Regions from separate parts of the Bradyrhizobium sp. SPXBL-02 genome, predicted to be linked through region 2. Evidence: riboswitches for the same ligand, from Rfam matches in the RefSeq annotation. Region 2 holds a riboswitch; the other holds the start of a gene.
What was found. Region 2 has a riboswitch for S-adenosylmethionine ahead of metX (homoserine O-acetyltransferase MetX). Riboswitches for the same ligand answer to the same signal wherever they lie in the genome.
Positions count from the first base shown of each region.

Region 1: linked by a shared signal. The riboswitch ahead of ACNJYD_RS36835 (O-succinylhomoserine sulfhydrylase) and the one ahead of metX (homoserine O-acetyltransferase MetX) in region 2 are both predicted to bind S-adenosylmethionine.

Region 1 is NZ_CP182474.1:7,920,779-7,928,347, forward strand. It holds gene ACNJYD_RS36820 (hypothetical protein) at 165-1,217, opposite strand; gene ACNJYD_RS36825 (PAS domain-containing protein) at 1,323-1,736, opposite strand; gene ACNJYD_RS36830 (2'-deoxycytidine 5'-triphosphate deaminase) at 1,967-3,103, opposite strand; SAM riboswitch at 3,184-3,263, shown strand; gene ACNJYD_RS36835 (O-succinylhomoserine sulfhydrylase) at 3,340-4,527, shown strand; gene ACNJYD_RS36840 (SGNH/GDSL hydrolase family protein) at 4,639-5,622, opposite strand; gene ACNJYD_RS36845 (SGNH/GDSL hydrolase family protein) at 5,635-6,414, opposite strand; gene ACNJYD_RS36850 (OpgC domain-containing protein) at 6,414-7,569, opposite strand, start outside.
Region 2 is NZ_CP182474.1:7,717,990-7,725,558, forward strand. It holds gene clpB (ATP-dependent chaperone ClpB) at 1-19, opposite strand, end outside; gene ACNJYD_RS35845 (MOSC domain-containing protein) at 262-1,050, shown strand; gene ACNJYD_RS35850 (NlpC/P60 family protein) at 1,293-1,952, opposite strand; gene ACNJYD_RS35855 (alpha/beta fold hydrolase) at 2,168-3,031, shown strand; gene metW (methionine biosynthesis protein MetW) at 3,149-3,811, opposite strand; gene metX (homoserine O-acetyltransferase MetX) at 3,814-5,016, opposite strand; SAM riboswitch at 5,111-5,190, opposite strand; gene ACNJYD_RS35870 (chorismate mutase) at 5,347-6,195, shown strand; gene hisC (histidinol-phosphate transaminase) at 6,229-7,326, shown strand; gene ACNJYD_RS35880 (prephenate/arogenate dehydrogenase family protein) at 7,323-7,569, shown strand, end outside.

The DNA of each region.
Region 1 (7,569 bases), 200 kb from region 2:
CGCGACGAGCTTCGCTCGCGCTGAGAGGGTTGGGGTGAGGGGCCGCTTCCGCAACAACGGTGACAGCCGGACTCGCGGAGACTCCCCCTCACCCGGAATTTGCTGTCGCAAACTCCGGCCTCTCCCCGCACGCGGGGAGAGGCGAAGCGCGGCGACACTGTCGCTCACTCAATCGTCCAGACCAATGGCGGACGGCCGCCTGCAGCGGCGCGCATCTGCACGCCGATATGCCGGCCGCAGCCTGCAGCGAGACCCTCGAACAATCCTTCCAGCACCTTGGCGCAGGCGCGGTGAGTGTCGGCGACGTCGTCCATCAGCTTCCAGCTTTGCTGCCGGATCTCAAAGGTGCCTTCCGATCGTGTCATCTCGGCTGCATCATCCTGCGTGGCGAGCAGCGCGCTCAGGAAGGATGCGAACTCTCGCGCGCCGCCGCGGGTCATCGCCAGCGCCGCGGCAACCTCGTCGAAATATTGCATGCCGATCAGCTTGCCGGTGAGGTGCAGCAGATAGCCGGCATCCTCGGGGCCGAACAGTTGCACCATCACGGGCGCGGCGGTGCGGACATATTCCATCGCGTAATTGCGATAGGCCTTTTCCAACCGCGGTCTTGGCCAGCTCGCGATCGGCAATGCCGGCGCCGTCTTCGCATCGAACAGCGGCGCTTCCAGGTGCCGCGCGAACACCAGGCGCTGGTCGAGCTCGAGCGGATGGTCGTAGAGATGATAATAGCCTTCGAGCCCATCCTGGCCGTCGACGCTCTGCTTGGTGCAGACGAAGCCGAGCCTGAGATCGCCGAGCGCAACGCCGTTGTTGGCGTGCCAGCCGCGCAGCATTGCGCGGGAGACTTCGCCCGGCACGCCGCAGATCGCGGTGCCCTTCCAGATCCAGCGCGGCGGCGGATAGCGGATCCAGGCCTTGCTGTCGCTCTCATACATGTATTCGACATGCACGCCGCCGATCCAGTTGGAGAGATAGTGATATTGCGCAGCCGCGACCGCCGGCGGCAGATGGTCGATCCCGAGCTTTTTGAGCCCCGGCAGGAAGCGCTCCTGCTGCTGGCGACGGAACACGCGGAAGACGAACTCGGCGGCATCCGCCGTGCCGCGGCGCGTGACGACGGTGAGGATGAGGCCGGTGAAATAGGCGTGGTAGAGATCTGCGACTGCGCGCCAGCGCTTCCATTGCGCTTCCTGCGCGAGGTCTGGTGCGGCGGTCATGTTCGCTCCCCGATCATGGTTTTGATCGAGTGTGTCACCGCGGCCAGTGACAGGCAACATGACGCGCGTGCAGGCCTCCCTGCACGGCGTTCCGTCAATTCCGCATCACGAATTTTGCGCCGCCTTGGCCGCCCGTTCGCGCTCGACGCGCTCCGTGACGTCGCGCGCCATCGCCACCGATCCCTGCACGGCACCATCTCTGTCCCGCACCAGCGCGAAGGTCATCTCGATGTAGAGCTTGCGCCCGCTCTTGTGCAGCGCGCGGGTCAGCGTCGGCCTGCCCGCAAGCTTCATGGTGCCGCTGGCGAGCGCGGCGTCGAAGGCTTTCCAGTGCGCGGCGCGCAGATGTTCGGGAATGATCAGATCGAGATTCTGGCCGAGCGCTTCGTCGGCGGAGAAGCCGAACAGCGCGGTCGATGCGCGATTCCAGCGCGTGATCGTGCCGGAGCGATCGGAATAGATCAGCGCGTCCGCGGCGTCGTTGATGATGCTTGCATCGAGTTGGAACTGATCGGTCATGTCGCCACCTCGCATGTAGCTGGTCTTGCGCATCGTGACACACATTCGGTGTCATCGCCCGACTTGATCGGGCGATCCAGTATCCCAGAGGCGTCCGTCATAGAGCGATAGGCCGCGGCGTACTGGATGCCCCGGTCCCGGCTCCGCTAGGCTACGCCGGGCCAGAGGGTGCTCGGCCGGCGAAGCTTCAGCGAAGTCGGCAAGCCGGGGCATGACAGTAGAATGTGCAGCTACACCCGAAAATGCTTCGATAGTTTGAGGCCTTGCGCCTGGTAATTGGAACCGATGCGCTGGCCGTACATGGCGTCGGGGCGGGCCAGCATCTTCTCGTAGACGAGGCGGCCGACGATCTGGCCGTGCTCGAGGATGAACGGCACCTCGCGCGAGCGCACTTCGAGCACCGCGCGGGCGCCCTGCCCGCCCGCGCCGGCATAGCCGAAGCCGGGATCGAAGAAGCCGGCATAGTGCACGCGGAATTCGCCGACCAAGGGATCGAACGGCACCATCTCCGCGGCGTAGTCGGGCGGCACCTGCACCGCTTCCTTGGAGGCGAGGATGTAGAACTCGCCGGGGTCGAGGATCAGGCTGCCGTCGGGGCGCGCCGAGATCGGCTCCCAGAAATCCTCCACCGCGTAGCCGGCGCGGCGGTCGACGTCGACGACGCCGGTGTGGCGCTTGGCGCGGTAGCCGACGAAGCCGCTCGCCTTCTCGCCCGACAGATCGACCGAGACGGCAACGCCGCCGGACAGGTCCGCATCGTCGATGTCGACGAGGCGCTCGCTAGCATGCAGCGCATCGAGCTCGTCGGGATTGAGGATGGCATCGCCGGTGCGAAAGCGCACCTGGCTGAGGCGCGAGCCCTCGCGCACCAAGACCGGAAACGTCTTCGGACTGATCTCGGCATAGAGCGGGCCGTGATAACCGGCGCCGATCATGTCGAAGCGGCGGGTGCCGTCGGCGATCACGCGGGTGAAGACGTCGAGCCGGCCGGTCGAGCTCTTCGGATTGGCGGCAGCGACGATCTCCGGCGGCAGCGCGAGGCTTTCGAGCAGCGGCACGATGTAGACGCAATTGGTCTCGAGCACCGCGCCGTCGGCGAGGCTGAACTCGTGCAGCTTCAACTCGTCGATGCGCTCGGCCACCGTGGCGCCGGGCCCGGGGAGGAAGCTGGCACGGACGCGATAGGCGATGTCGCCAAGACGCAGATCGAGGCTCGCCGGCTGGATCTGGCTCTCGACGAAGTCGTAGGCGGGCAGGATGAGACCTTCTTCCGCCATCGCCGCGATCATGCGGTCGGGCAGGATACCATTGGCGTCGGCGGCGACCGTGAACGTCAACCGGGGGTCCTCATCAGGGGTCAAACGCATCCGGACATGCCGGAAATACAAGTCTTTTACGGCTATCCGATGGACGCCTTGACGGAAAGGGCATTGCGGAATATGAGCATCACTTATCCCGTGGTGATTTGAGCCGGCCGGCTTGCAGCCACGTTAAATAAGTCGCTAAACAGGCCGGGGACCTCTGTGATCCCGGCCCGTGGAGATATCCAGGCCGGTTTTTTTGTGACCGTTTTCGCCTCGACGGTCATGTCGGAGAGGGTCCTATGTCGAAGTCATCTGCCACTTACCGCCCCGAAACCCGCCTGGTCCATTCCGGCACCCTTCGCTCGCAATATGGCGAGACGTCGGAGGCGCTGTTCCTGACGCAAGGCTATGTCTACGCCAGCGCGGAGGAGTGCGAGGCGCGGTTCAAGGGCGAGGATCCCGGCTTCATCTATTCGCGCTATTCCAACCCGACCATTGCGATGTTCGAGCGCCGCATGATCGAGCTCGAAGGCGCCGAGGCCGCGCGCTCGGCGGCAACCGGCATGGCGGCGGTGACGACCGCGATCCTGGCACCGCTCAAGGCCGGCGATCACGTCGTCGCCTCCCGCGCGCTGTTCGGCTCGTGCCTCTACGTCGTCCAGGACCTGTTGCCGCGCTACGGCATCGAGACCACGCTGGTCGACGGTGCCAATCTCGATGAATGGCAGCGCGCGCTCCGGCCCAACACCAAGACGTTCTTCCTGGAGAGCCCGACCAACCCGACGCTGGACGTACTCGACATTCCCTCGATTGCCGAGATCGCGCACAAGGGTGGCGCGCGGCTCGTCGTCGACAACGTGTTTGCGACGCCGATCTGGCAGAGCCCGCTCGCGCTCGGCGCCGACGTCGTCGTCTACTCCGCGACCAAGCACATCGACGGCCAGGGCCGCTGTCTCGGCGGCATCATCCTGTCCTCGGAAGCCTTCATCGCCGAGCACATCCACAATTTCATGCGCCAGACCGGCCCGTCGATCTCGCCGTTCAATGCCTGGGTCCTGCTCAAGGGCCTGGAGACGCTCGGCGTGCGCGTGCGCGCGCAGACCGACACGGCCGCGCGCATCGCCGAGGTGCTGGCGAGCCATCCCAAGATCTCGCGGCTGGTCTATCCCGGCCGCGCCGATCATCCGCAGGCGGCGCTGGTGAAGAAGCAGATGCGCGGCGGCTCGACGCTGGTCGGCTTCGAGGTGAAGGGCGGCAAGGCGGCGGCGTTCCGCGTGCTCAACGAATTGAAGCTTGCCAAGATCTCGAACAATCTCGGCGACGCCAAGAGCCTCGTCACGCATCCGGCGACCACGACGCATCAGCGCCTGAAGCCGGAAGACCGCGCCGCGCTCGGCATCAGCGAGGGTTTCATTCGCTTCTCGGCGGGGCTCGAGCACGCCGATGACCTGATCGAGGATCTCACCGCGGCGCTGGAGAAGGCGTGAGGAAAGCTTCGTAGGGTGGGCAAAGCGAAGCGTGCCCACCATTCTCGACTACAATGACGAGATGGTGGGCACGGCGCTGCGCGCCTTTGCCCACCCTACGGCGATAACCTCTCACATCGGCCGATATGTTCTCACATCCGCCGGCACGTTCACCCCGAGCTTGATCTGGCCGACGGAGCGGATGATGTCGTCGCCGAGCAGCTGGGCGAAGCAGGCATAGCCCCAATCGTTCATGTGCAGGCCATCGGCGATGACGAAGCTCTCGACCGGGATCGACTGGTTCTCGTGCCAGTCGCGCATCACCTCGAAGCGCGGGAAGATGCCGACCTTGCGCAGCTCGGCGACGTTGCCGAGCAGCTTGATCATCTTGCCGGCGCTCTCCTTGCGCTGGTTGACGGCCGGCGAATATTGCGGGTCGACCAGCACGATGTCGGTGCCGCCGGCGGCCTGAATGCGGCTGATGCCGTCCTCGACCAGCTTGGCCGTATCGGCGGGATCGAGGTTGCGCAGCACGGCGTTGGTGCCGACCTGCCAGATCACGAGATCCGGATGCACGTCGATCACCTGCGTCTGCAGGCGCTTCATCATCTCGGGCGCATCCTCGCCGCCGACGCCGGCATTGACGACCGTGATGTCGGCGCTCGGATAGTGACGCCGCAGCTGCGCGGCGAGGCGATTGGGGTAGTTGAACTCCGGCGAGCTCGCGCCGAAGCCCGCGGTCGACGACGAACCGAACGCGACGATGACGACGGGCTGTCCGGCGACGAGCTTGCTCGCGACATGCGGCAGCGAGCCCATCGCCTTGGAGCCGCCCTTCGGCGGCAGGCAAGGCACGCGGCTGAAGATGTCGGCGGCGGACTTCGCGACCTCCTTCACCTTGTCGATGGCGCGCGAGGTGACGCCGCGCGGCTCGGACGACCTCGCGGCGACGGTGGTCTGGGACGGCGCAGCGGGCGCGGGATCAGGTGACTGGGCGGGTGCGGGGGCAGGTTGCGCGGGCGTCTGCGCATGCGAGGCGGGCGTCAGCCATAACAGCGCCGCTGCTGCGGGCACGGCCAGCCATGACGTCAGGCAAAAAGGGCGGAGAGAACTCATTAACGCTAGACCTCAATTTTGCTGCTGGGCCGGCTCCAGGTGAGCAGCGTCAATCACGAACTGTGCCAACGCCCGGCCCAGGCAATCATGGACCTGCTTCGCCAGCTCAGGCCCGCGGGACGGGCTGAACAGGTCGAACTGGCCCTGCTCATTCCACTGCCGCATGATCGCGAAACGATCGAACAGCGGAATGTCGTGCTCCTGCGCAACGACGCGCATATTGTCGAGAAAAGGCTGCGCCGAGATCATGGTCTCGGTGCGCGGGCTGTATTGCAAATTCATCAAGACGACGTCAGCCCCTGCCTTTTGCAGCGCAACAACCCCGTCGGTCACCGCGCCACGAAATTCGTCGGGATCGATGGATCGGATAGCATCCACGGTCCCGGTCTGCCAGATGACCAAAGTAGGCGTTTTTGCTTCCATCAGCTTAACGAAGCTGGACGCGGTCTCCTCTGCCGTTTTCTTGCTCTGTATTTCTACGGAGACGTGCACGACCTCGGACGGCGGCAGCTTCTCCTTGAGGATCGCCTCCATGCGCGCCGGATAGGAGCTGCCCTCCGACGAAGGAATCGTGGTCGAGCGGCTGCCGATGACCAGGATATCGAGCGGCTTGCCGGCCTTGACCGCCTCGGCGACCTTGGGCAGCTGGCTTTCGCTGGTCAGCAGATAGGACGGCAATTCGCAGGCCGCAGGCACAGGGGACGCGGCAGACGCGGCATCGCCCGCGCGCGCCGTGGGCGCGGCGAGGCTACCGCATAGCAGGATCAGGCTCAGGAGAACCTTCGCCTTCATCAGCCCCCTCCCGCCAGATCGGCGTTGCCGACGGCGTTTTTGGTTTTCGCACCGCTCTTGTCAGCCACACGCTTGTACCACGAAATGACCCAGGCAACCCCCCACATGATCAGGATTCCGGAGAGGCTAATCAACGCATGCATGGCCGGCCCGCCGGAGACTTCGGCGAGGACGAAATGGCCGGCAAAGGCCAGGAAGACGCCGAGGCAGAAGATCTCGAGCGAATGCTGGCCACATAGAATCAATGGTCGCAGCCAGCGCGATTTCAAGCCCGGCCAATCCCGGGGCAGGAAGCGCACGGTGAGCGCAGCCAGCGCCAGGAAATGCGTGAAGCGCAGCACGTCGAGGTCGGTCTTGTCGATCGGATACATCCACTGCTCGATCCGCTTCGGCATGAACTGGGACAGCTGCGGCACGTACCAGGTCAGCGTCACGTAGAACGCCGCGACGAGATAGGCGATCGAGATCCACATCGTCACGGGCGAGGCCAGGATGCGCGACATGCGACGCGCACCTCCGAGCGCGCACCATGCACCGAACACGAACAGCAATTGCCAGGCGAAAGGATTGAAGGCCCAGAAGCCGTTCGGATAAGCCGAGAGATAAAGGTCGTACTCCCAGGTCACCGCGTAGAGCACGACCGAAAGCCCGAGCGTGACGTCCGGCCGCCATTTCATCGACCACAGGATCAGAGGCAGCGCCAGCATCAGCACGATGTAGAGCGGCAGCACGTCCATGTTGACGGGACGGAAGCGTAGCAGCAGCGCCTGCACGATGGTGACGTCGGGCTGCTTGAGGAAGTCCATGATGCCCATCTCTTCGGTGTAGAGCGGGTTCTCGAACCTGGTCGCCACATAGGAGATCTCGGCGAGAAAGATCGTGAACAGGAAGACGTGGGCGACGTAGATTTGCCAGACCCGGCGCAGGATGCGCGCGGTGGCGATGAGAACGCCGCTCTCGAGCATGGCCCGGCCATAGACGAAGGCAGCGGTGTAGCCGGAGATGAAGATGAAGATCTCGGTGGCGTCGCTGAGGCCGTAATTGCGGATCGTGAACCAGGTCAGCAGACTGGGCGGCAGATGGTCGATGAAGATCAGCCATAGCGCGAGTCCGCGGAACAGATCGAGCCGGAGCTCGCGCTCGCCGATGGCAGGC
Region 2 (7,569 bases):
TGTATTTGTCGATATTCATCTTTTCTGTCCCTCGGCCTGCCCTCAGGGCCCTCTAAGGCACCCCGAACGGCATCTTCATTGGGTTTCCGCCTGATGCGTTGACGTTCCTCAACACAGCAAGCGGTCGCTTATCAGCCGGCGCTGGCGCCGGCCTGACCCAGATGTGGGAAGCGCGCCCTCGGATCGGTAGAGGCGAGTTCACAATTTCGTGCGCTGATCCGCCCGCTTGGCGACGGCCCGCCGAATCCCCTAAGTAGCGGCATGACAGCCAGCCATACCGCCGAGATCACCGGCCTCTACCGCTATCCCGTCAAGGGCCTAACGCCGGAACGCCTGCTGCGCGCCCCTTTGCGGACCGGCCAGACCCTGCCGGCCGACCGCCGCTACGCCATCGAGAACGGCCCGAGCGGGTTCGACCCCGAGGCGCCCGAATGGAAGCCGAAAATCCAGTTCCTGATGCTGGCGCGCAATGAGCGACTGGCCGCGCTCGACAGCCGGTTCGACGACGAAACCAACGTTCTGACCATCCGCAAGGACGGCCAGATCGTCGCCTGCGGCGATCTCGAGAGCGCCGCCGGGCGCGCCGCGATCGAGGCCTATTTCCGCGACAACTTCCAGCCCGAGTTGAAGGGCCCGCCCAAAATTCTGTCCGGCCGCGACCATAGCTTCTCCGACGTCGCCCGCAAGGTCGTCTCCATCATCAATCTCGGCAGCGTGCGCGCCATCGAGACCATGCTCGGGGGCGTCGCCGTGCATCCGCTGCGCTTCCGCGCCAATCTCTACGTCAAGGGCTGGCCGGCCTGGTCGGAGCTCGACCTCGTCGGCCAGACGCTCGCGATCGGACAGGCCCGGCTGAAGGTGATCAAGCGCATCGTTCGCTGCCCGGCCACCAATGTCGACCCTGAAACCGCCAGGCGCGATCTCGAGATACCACCGACGCTCTCGCGCCATCTCGGCCACATGGACTGCGGCATCTATGCCGAGGTGATCGAAGGCGGTGACGTCGGCGTGGGTGATGTGGTGGCGGTGGAAGAGCCGAGGCTCGTCTGAGCGTGGGCAAAGCGAAGCGTGCCCACCGTTGCCGCGAGCGAACGCTGACATACCGCCGGTGGGCACGGCGCTTGCGCGCCTTTGCCCACCCTACGGCACCTGTCTCCACGCACTCCCGTCATTGCGAGGAGCGAAGCGACGAAGCAATCCAGAGTATTTCCGCGGAGGGATTCTGGATTGCTTCCGCCTTCGCCAAGGCTTCGGCGGACAAGTCGCTTCGCTCGCAATGACGGCCACGAGCCTCAATTCGGCATCACATAGGCATAGATCCGGCCGCGCGAGACCGGGGCTTCGCGGACGCGGTTGCCGTTGTTGCCGGAGATCATGATCGGATTGCCCTGCGCGTCGATGCCGGTGATGATGCCGACATGACCGCCGCGGCCGCCGCGCGACATCACGGCGATGGCGCCGACCTGCGGACCGGAGATGCGCGTGCCGTAGCGCGCGAACGAGCTCGCCATGTCGGAGCCTGAGCCCTTATGGCCGGTATGCTCCAGCACCATGTTCATGAACCGCGCACACCACAGGCTGCCGCGCCCGGTCGGATTGCCGCCGATATAGCGGCGTGCCTCGGACACCAGGCCCGATCCGCCACCGAAACCGCCACTTGGGACAAGCGCGTTGCCGGCCACGCCGCCATTGTTGGCGCTGGGATCGTAGCTCGCCTGGGTGTCGGCGAAACCGCTCGCCTGCAATTGCGCCGCGCTGCGCTCGAAGCGCAAGCCTCTCGCATGGTGGCGGTGATGATGATGTCTGGCGTGGTGCACGTACACGTGCCGCTCTGCGCTATGACGATGATGCGGCCGCGCCGAGGCCGGAGAAACGAACGCGGCGACCGCCGCGAAGAGAAGCGCCAGCGCGACAACACAACGCGACAGGCGATACGCAAACAACTCAACCATTCTTCATCCCTAGTTGACACCCCCACTTCCCGCCGGCCCGTGCAATGGCCGACATCCGTTTGGCCGTTAAGCCGCCCGATGTGGCGAGAAAAAGACGCGACGTCGGCGAATAGCTGCGATGATTTTGTGTCCGTGCTCGGCTGCGGCTGCCGCATTGCCGACAACAGCGTTAACTGCGATCCTGAAGCACGGCTTGAAACAGAGGGAAACGGTTAATGCCCCACGCCACGACCAGGGACGGCGTCCGCATTTATTTCGAGGAGGCGGGCCAGGGAACGCCGATCCTTTTTCTGCATGAGTTCGCGGCCGACTACACCAATTGGGAGCCGCAGATGCGCTATTTCTCGCGTGGCCATCGCAGCATCACCTATTCGGCGCGCGGCTACACGCCCTCGGATGTGCCTGACGGCGAGGTCTACACCTTCACGCATTTCTACACCGATGCGCTTGCCGTGCTCGACCATCTCGGCATCGAGCGCGCCCATCTCGTCGGCCTGTCGATGGGCGCCTATTCCTCGCTGCAGATCGGGTTGAACGCGCCGAAGCGCGCGCTGTCGATGACACTGGCCGGCGTCGGCTCCGGCTCGGAGCTCGATAACCTCGAGGCCTGGCGCAAGCAGTGCCGCGCCAATGCCGAGCAGTTCGAGACGCTGGGCTCCGCCGAGGTCGCAAAAGTCACGCGCGAGGCGCCGAGCCGGATTCCGTTCCTGGTGAAGGACCCGCGCGGGCACGCCGATTTCTACGCCGCGCTGGCGCGGCACGATGCCAGGGGATCGGCGCGTACCATGCGCGGATTTCAGGGCGGCCGTCCCTCGATCTACACGATGACGGAGGCGATCGCGAAGGCGGCGACGCCGGCGCTGATCATCTGCGGCGACGAGGACGATCCGTGCATCGGGCCGAGCCTGTTCCTGAAGAAGCATCTGCCCGCGGCGGGGCTCGCGATGTTTCCGAAGTCGGGCCACGTGCTCAATCTGGAGGAGCCCGCGCTGTTCAACGAGAGCGTGGAGCGGTTCGTGACGCTGGTGGAAGCGGGGCGATGGCCGGTGCGGGATCCGCGGTCGCTGGCGGCGCATTAAGGCAGATGCGCTGCCCAGTACTCCGTCATTGCGAGCGCAGCGAAGCAATCCAGAATCCCTCCGCGGAGACAGCCTGGATTGCTTCGTCGCAAGAGCTCCTCGCAATGACGACGGGGACTATTTCCCCCCGCCCCGGCTCAGCAAGAACACCGCCTGCTCGCCGAACATGTTCCACACCCACCAGGGCAGGTTCAGCGGCACCGGGCGGCCGTAGAGATCGAGCGCGACCGAGCGCTCCATCTTGACGTTGATCTCGTCGCAGAGCTGCACGAAATCCTTGATGGTGCAGAAATGGATGTTGGCGGTGTCGTACCAGGTCGCCGGCAGATTCTCCGTGCGCGGCATGTGGCCGCCGATCAGGAGCTGGAGCCGCATCTTCCAGAACCCGAAATTCGGGAACGAGACGATGGCGCGGCGGCCGATGCGGAGCAGATTCTCCAGCACGACTTTCGGCTGCCGCGTCGCCTGCAGCGTCTGCGACAGGATCACGTAGTCGAAGGCATCGTCGGGATAATTGACGAGATCGGTATCGGCATCACCCTGCACCACCGCGAGCCCCTTGGCGACGCAGCGGTTGACGCCCTCGCGGGACAGTTCGATGCCGCGGCCGTCGATGCCGCGGGTCTCCAGCAGCTGAAGCAGATCGCCGTCGCCGCAGCCGACGTCGAGCACCTTCGAGCCCGGCTTGACCATCTCGGCGACCAGCAGATGATCGGCGCGAAACTGGCCGGACGACGCAGTCGCAGCGCCGTTCAACGGCAGCACTTCCTGGACGGACATCGCTAGCGGTCCTCGAGGCTGAGCCCGCGGGCCTTGCCTGCCGATTGCAGGAAGGCGCGGGAGATGTCGAAAAATTCGGGCACGTCGAGCAGGAAGGCGTCGTGGCCGCGATCGGTCTCGATCTCGGCGAACGACACCCGCGCGCTCGAAGCATTCAGCGCGTGCACCAGCGCGCGCGATTCCGAGGTCGGAAACAGCCAGTCGCTGGTGAAGGAGACCACGCAGAAGCGGGTCTTGATGTCGGCGAAGGCCTTGGCCAGCACGCCGCCGTGATCGGCGGCGATGTCGAAATAGTCCATCGCGCGCGTCAGGTAGAGATAGGAATTGGCGTCGAAGCGCTCGACGAAGGACGAGCCCTGGTAACGCAGATAGGATTCGACCTGGAAGTCGGCGTCAAACGAGAAGGTCGGCAGCTCGCGATCCTGCATGCGCCGACCGAACTTGCGATGCAGCGCCGCGTCCGAGAGATAGGTGATGTGCGCCGCCATCCGCGCCACCGCGAGCCCGCGATGCGGATGGATGCCGCGATCGGCATAGCCGCCGCCGTGCCAGTCGGGGTCGGCCATCACGGCCTGGCGGCCGAGCTCGTGGAAGGCGATGTTCTGCGCCGAGTGCCGCGTCGCGCAGGCAATCGCCAGCGCGGAGTACACGCGCTCAGGATAGGCCGCGGTCCATTGCAGCACCTGCATGCCGCCCATCGAGCCGCCGACGACCGCAAACAGCGTGTCGATGCCGAGTCGATCGATCAGCATCGCCTGCGCGCGCACCATGTCGGGGATGGTGATGACGGGGAAATCCAGGCCCCAGACCTTGTCTGTGGCGGGATTGATCGACGCCGGCCCGGTCGAGCCCATGCAGCCGCCGATCACGTTGGAGCAGATGATGAAGTAGTGCTTGGGATCGAGGGGGCGGCCGGGGCCGACCAGCGTCTCCCACCAGCCCGGCTTGCCCGTGACGGGATGGACATTGGCGACATGCTGGTCGCCGGTCAGCGCATGGCAGATCAGCACGGCATTGGAGCGATCGGCGTTGAGCTCGCCATAGGTCTGGTAGGCGATCTGGAACGGGGTGAGATCGACGCCGCAATCGAGCCGCAGCGGCTGCTCGGTGCCGAAATGCGCAATCAGCGAGCTTGGATGGTCCACCTCATGCGACCGCTCGTCGGCGCTGATCGCAGGACTCGGTATCGACTTGACGCTACCCATCTCGGACATCGACCTCGTTTGCGACTGGCTGCTCGACCGCGCCGCTGACATCAGGCCATGAAAAACCCGGCCTGAACGATAGGTTCGGCCGGGATCGGAAGCGTCCCCGGCCTGTTTAGCGAGTTTTTTAACGTGGCTGCAAGCCGGCCGGCTCAAATGACCACGGAACGGGCAAAAGCTACCGTCTTGGGCGGTTTTCGTCAAGTCGCGGCCCGGATCGGCCCAATTCGCCTCAGTCGCGTCGCCCGCAAAGCACGTCATTTCTCTTTGCTTTCGCCGCCACGACTGCCTAATCAGGACATCCCCCATCGGAACGATCGACGACCAGACATGTCCCAACGCCCGCCCGCGCCACCATCGCTGCAGGAACTGCGCAAGGAGATCGACGCGATCGACGAGGGCATGCATCGCCTCCTCATGCAGCGCGGCGACATCATCGACCGGCTGATCCAGGTGAAGCAGACCCAGGAGGTCGGCTCGGCGTTTCGGCCTGCGCGGGAGGCTTCCATGATGCGCGAGATCGTGCAGCGTCATCGCGGCATCCTGCCGCTCGACACGGTCGAGAGCATCTGGCGCGTCATCATCTCGACCTTCACCTATGTGCAGGCGCCGTTCTCCGTGCATGCCGACATCTCGGTGAGCGAACCGGCGATGCGCGATTCCGTGCGCTTCCATTTCGGCTTCACCGTGCCTTACGTGGCGCATTTCAGCGCGCAGGCCGCGGTCGAGGCGGTGGCGAAATCCAAGGGCGACCTGGCGCTGGTCTCGGCGACCTCGAGCCGCACGCCGTGGTGGCTGGAGCTGGAAGCCGACGGCGCGCCCAAGATCATCGCACGGATGCCCTTCGTCGAGCGTGCCGACCATCCGGCCTCGCTGCCGGTGTTCGCGATCTCGCGCGTCGCCGACAGCGCCCTGGTGACAGAGGTCGAGACCTTCAGCGTGCGCGTCTCGGGATGGAACGCCGAGGTCGCCCGCGCGCTGTCGCCGCTCGCCGAGATCGTTGCGGTGCCCGATACCGCCTTCGACGGCGCGGCGCTGCTGGTCTCGGTCACCAGCGCGACCAGCATCGACAAAATCAGGGCTGCCCTGATCGAGGCGGGGGCCTCGGTTCGCTCTGTGGCCCTCGTCGGCAGCCACGCAACGCGCTATACGGTGCCCCCGACCGGGCCGAAATCGTAAATCGCGAGCCGCCCAGCCTATCCGGAGTCCAAGATGTCCCGCCCCGTGCCGAATCCCGGCATTCTCGATATTGCGCCCTACACGCCCGGCAAGAGCCCGGTGCCGGAGTCGGGCCGCAAGGTGTTCAAGCTCTCCGCCAACGAGACGCCGTTCGGGCCCTCGCCCAAGGCGATCGAGGCGTTCAAGCGCGTGGCGGACCATCTGGAAGACTATCCGGAAGGCACCTCGCGCGTGCTGCGCGAGGCGATCGGCCGCTCGTTCGGGCTCGACCCCAACCGCATCATCTGCGGCGCCGGCTCGGACGAGATCCTCAATCTGCTCGCGCACACCTATCTCAGCCAAGGCGACGAGGCGATCTCCACCACGCACGGCTTCCTGGTCTACCCGATCGCGACCATGGCGGTCGGCGCCAGGAACGTCATCGCCAAGGAGACCAACCTCACCGCCGACGTCGACACCATCCTGAAGGCGGTGACGCCGAAGACGAAGCTGGTTTGGCTCGCCAACCCCAACAACCCGACCGGCACCTATCTGCCGTTCGACGAGGTCAAGCGGCTGCGTGCCGGCCTGCCCTCGCACGTGCTGCTGGTGCTGGATGCCGCCTATTGCGATTACGTCTCGCGCAACGACTATGAGATGGGGATCGAGCTCGTCGCCACCACCGAGAACACCGTGGTGACGCACACCTTCTCCAAGATCCATGGCCTGGCTGCACTGCGCATCGGCTGGATGTTCGGGCCCGAGCACATCATCGACGCGGTCAACCGCATCCGCGGTCCCTTCAACGTGTCGACGCCGGCGATGTATGCCGCGGTCGCCGCGATCGAGGACACCGCGCATCAGGCGATGTCGAAGCAGTTCACCGAGACCTGGCGCAACTGGCTCACCGAGGAGATCGGCAAGCTCGGGCTGAAGGTGACGCCGAGCGTCGCCAATTTCGTGCTGATCCATTTCCCGACGGACAAGGGCAAGACCGCTGACGACGCCGACGCCTTCCTGACCAAGCGTGGACTCGTGCTGCGCGGCCTGAAAAACTACGGCCTGCCGCATGCGCTGCGCATGACGATCGGCACCGAGGAGGCCAACCGCCTCGTGGTCGACGGCTTGCGCGACTTCATGGGCGGCAAATGAGCGCGCAGGCGCACTTCCAGCGCGTTGCGCTGATCGGCTTCGGCCTGATCGGCGGCTCGATCGCGCGCGCTGCGAAGCTCCAGGGGCTGGCCGGTGAAATCGTCACCACCGCACGCTCCGAGAAGACGCGCGCACGCGTCGCCGAGCTCGGCATCGTGGATCAGGTCGTGGCGACCAATGCTGAGGCCGTGAAGGACGCCGATCTCGTCATCCTCTGCATTCCCGTCGGCGCCTGCGGACCCG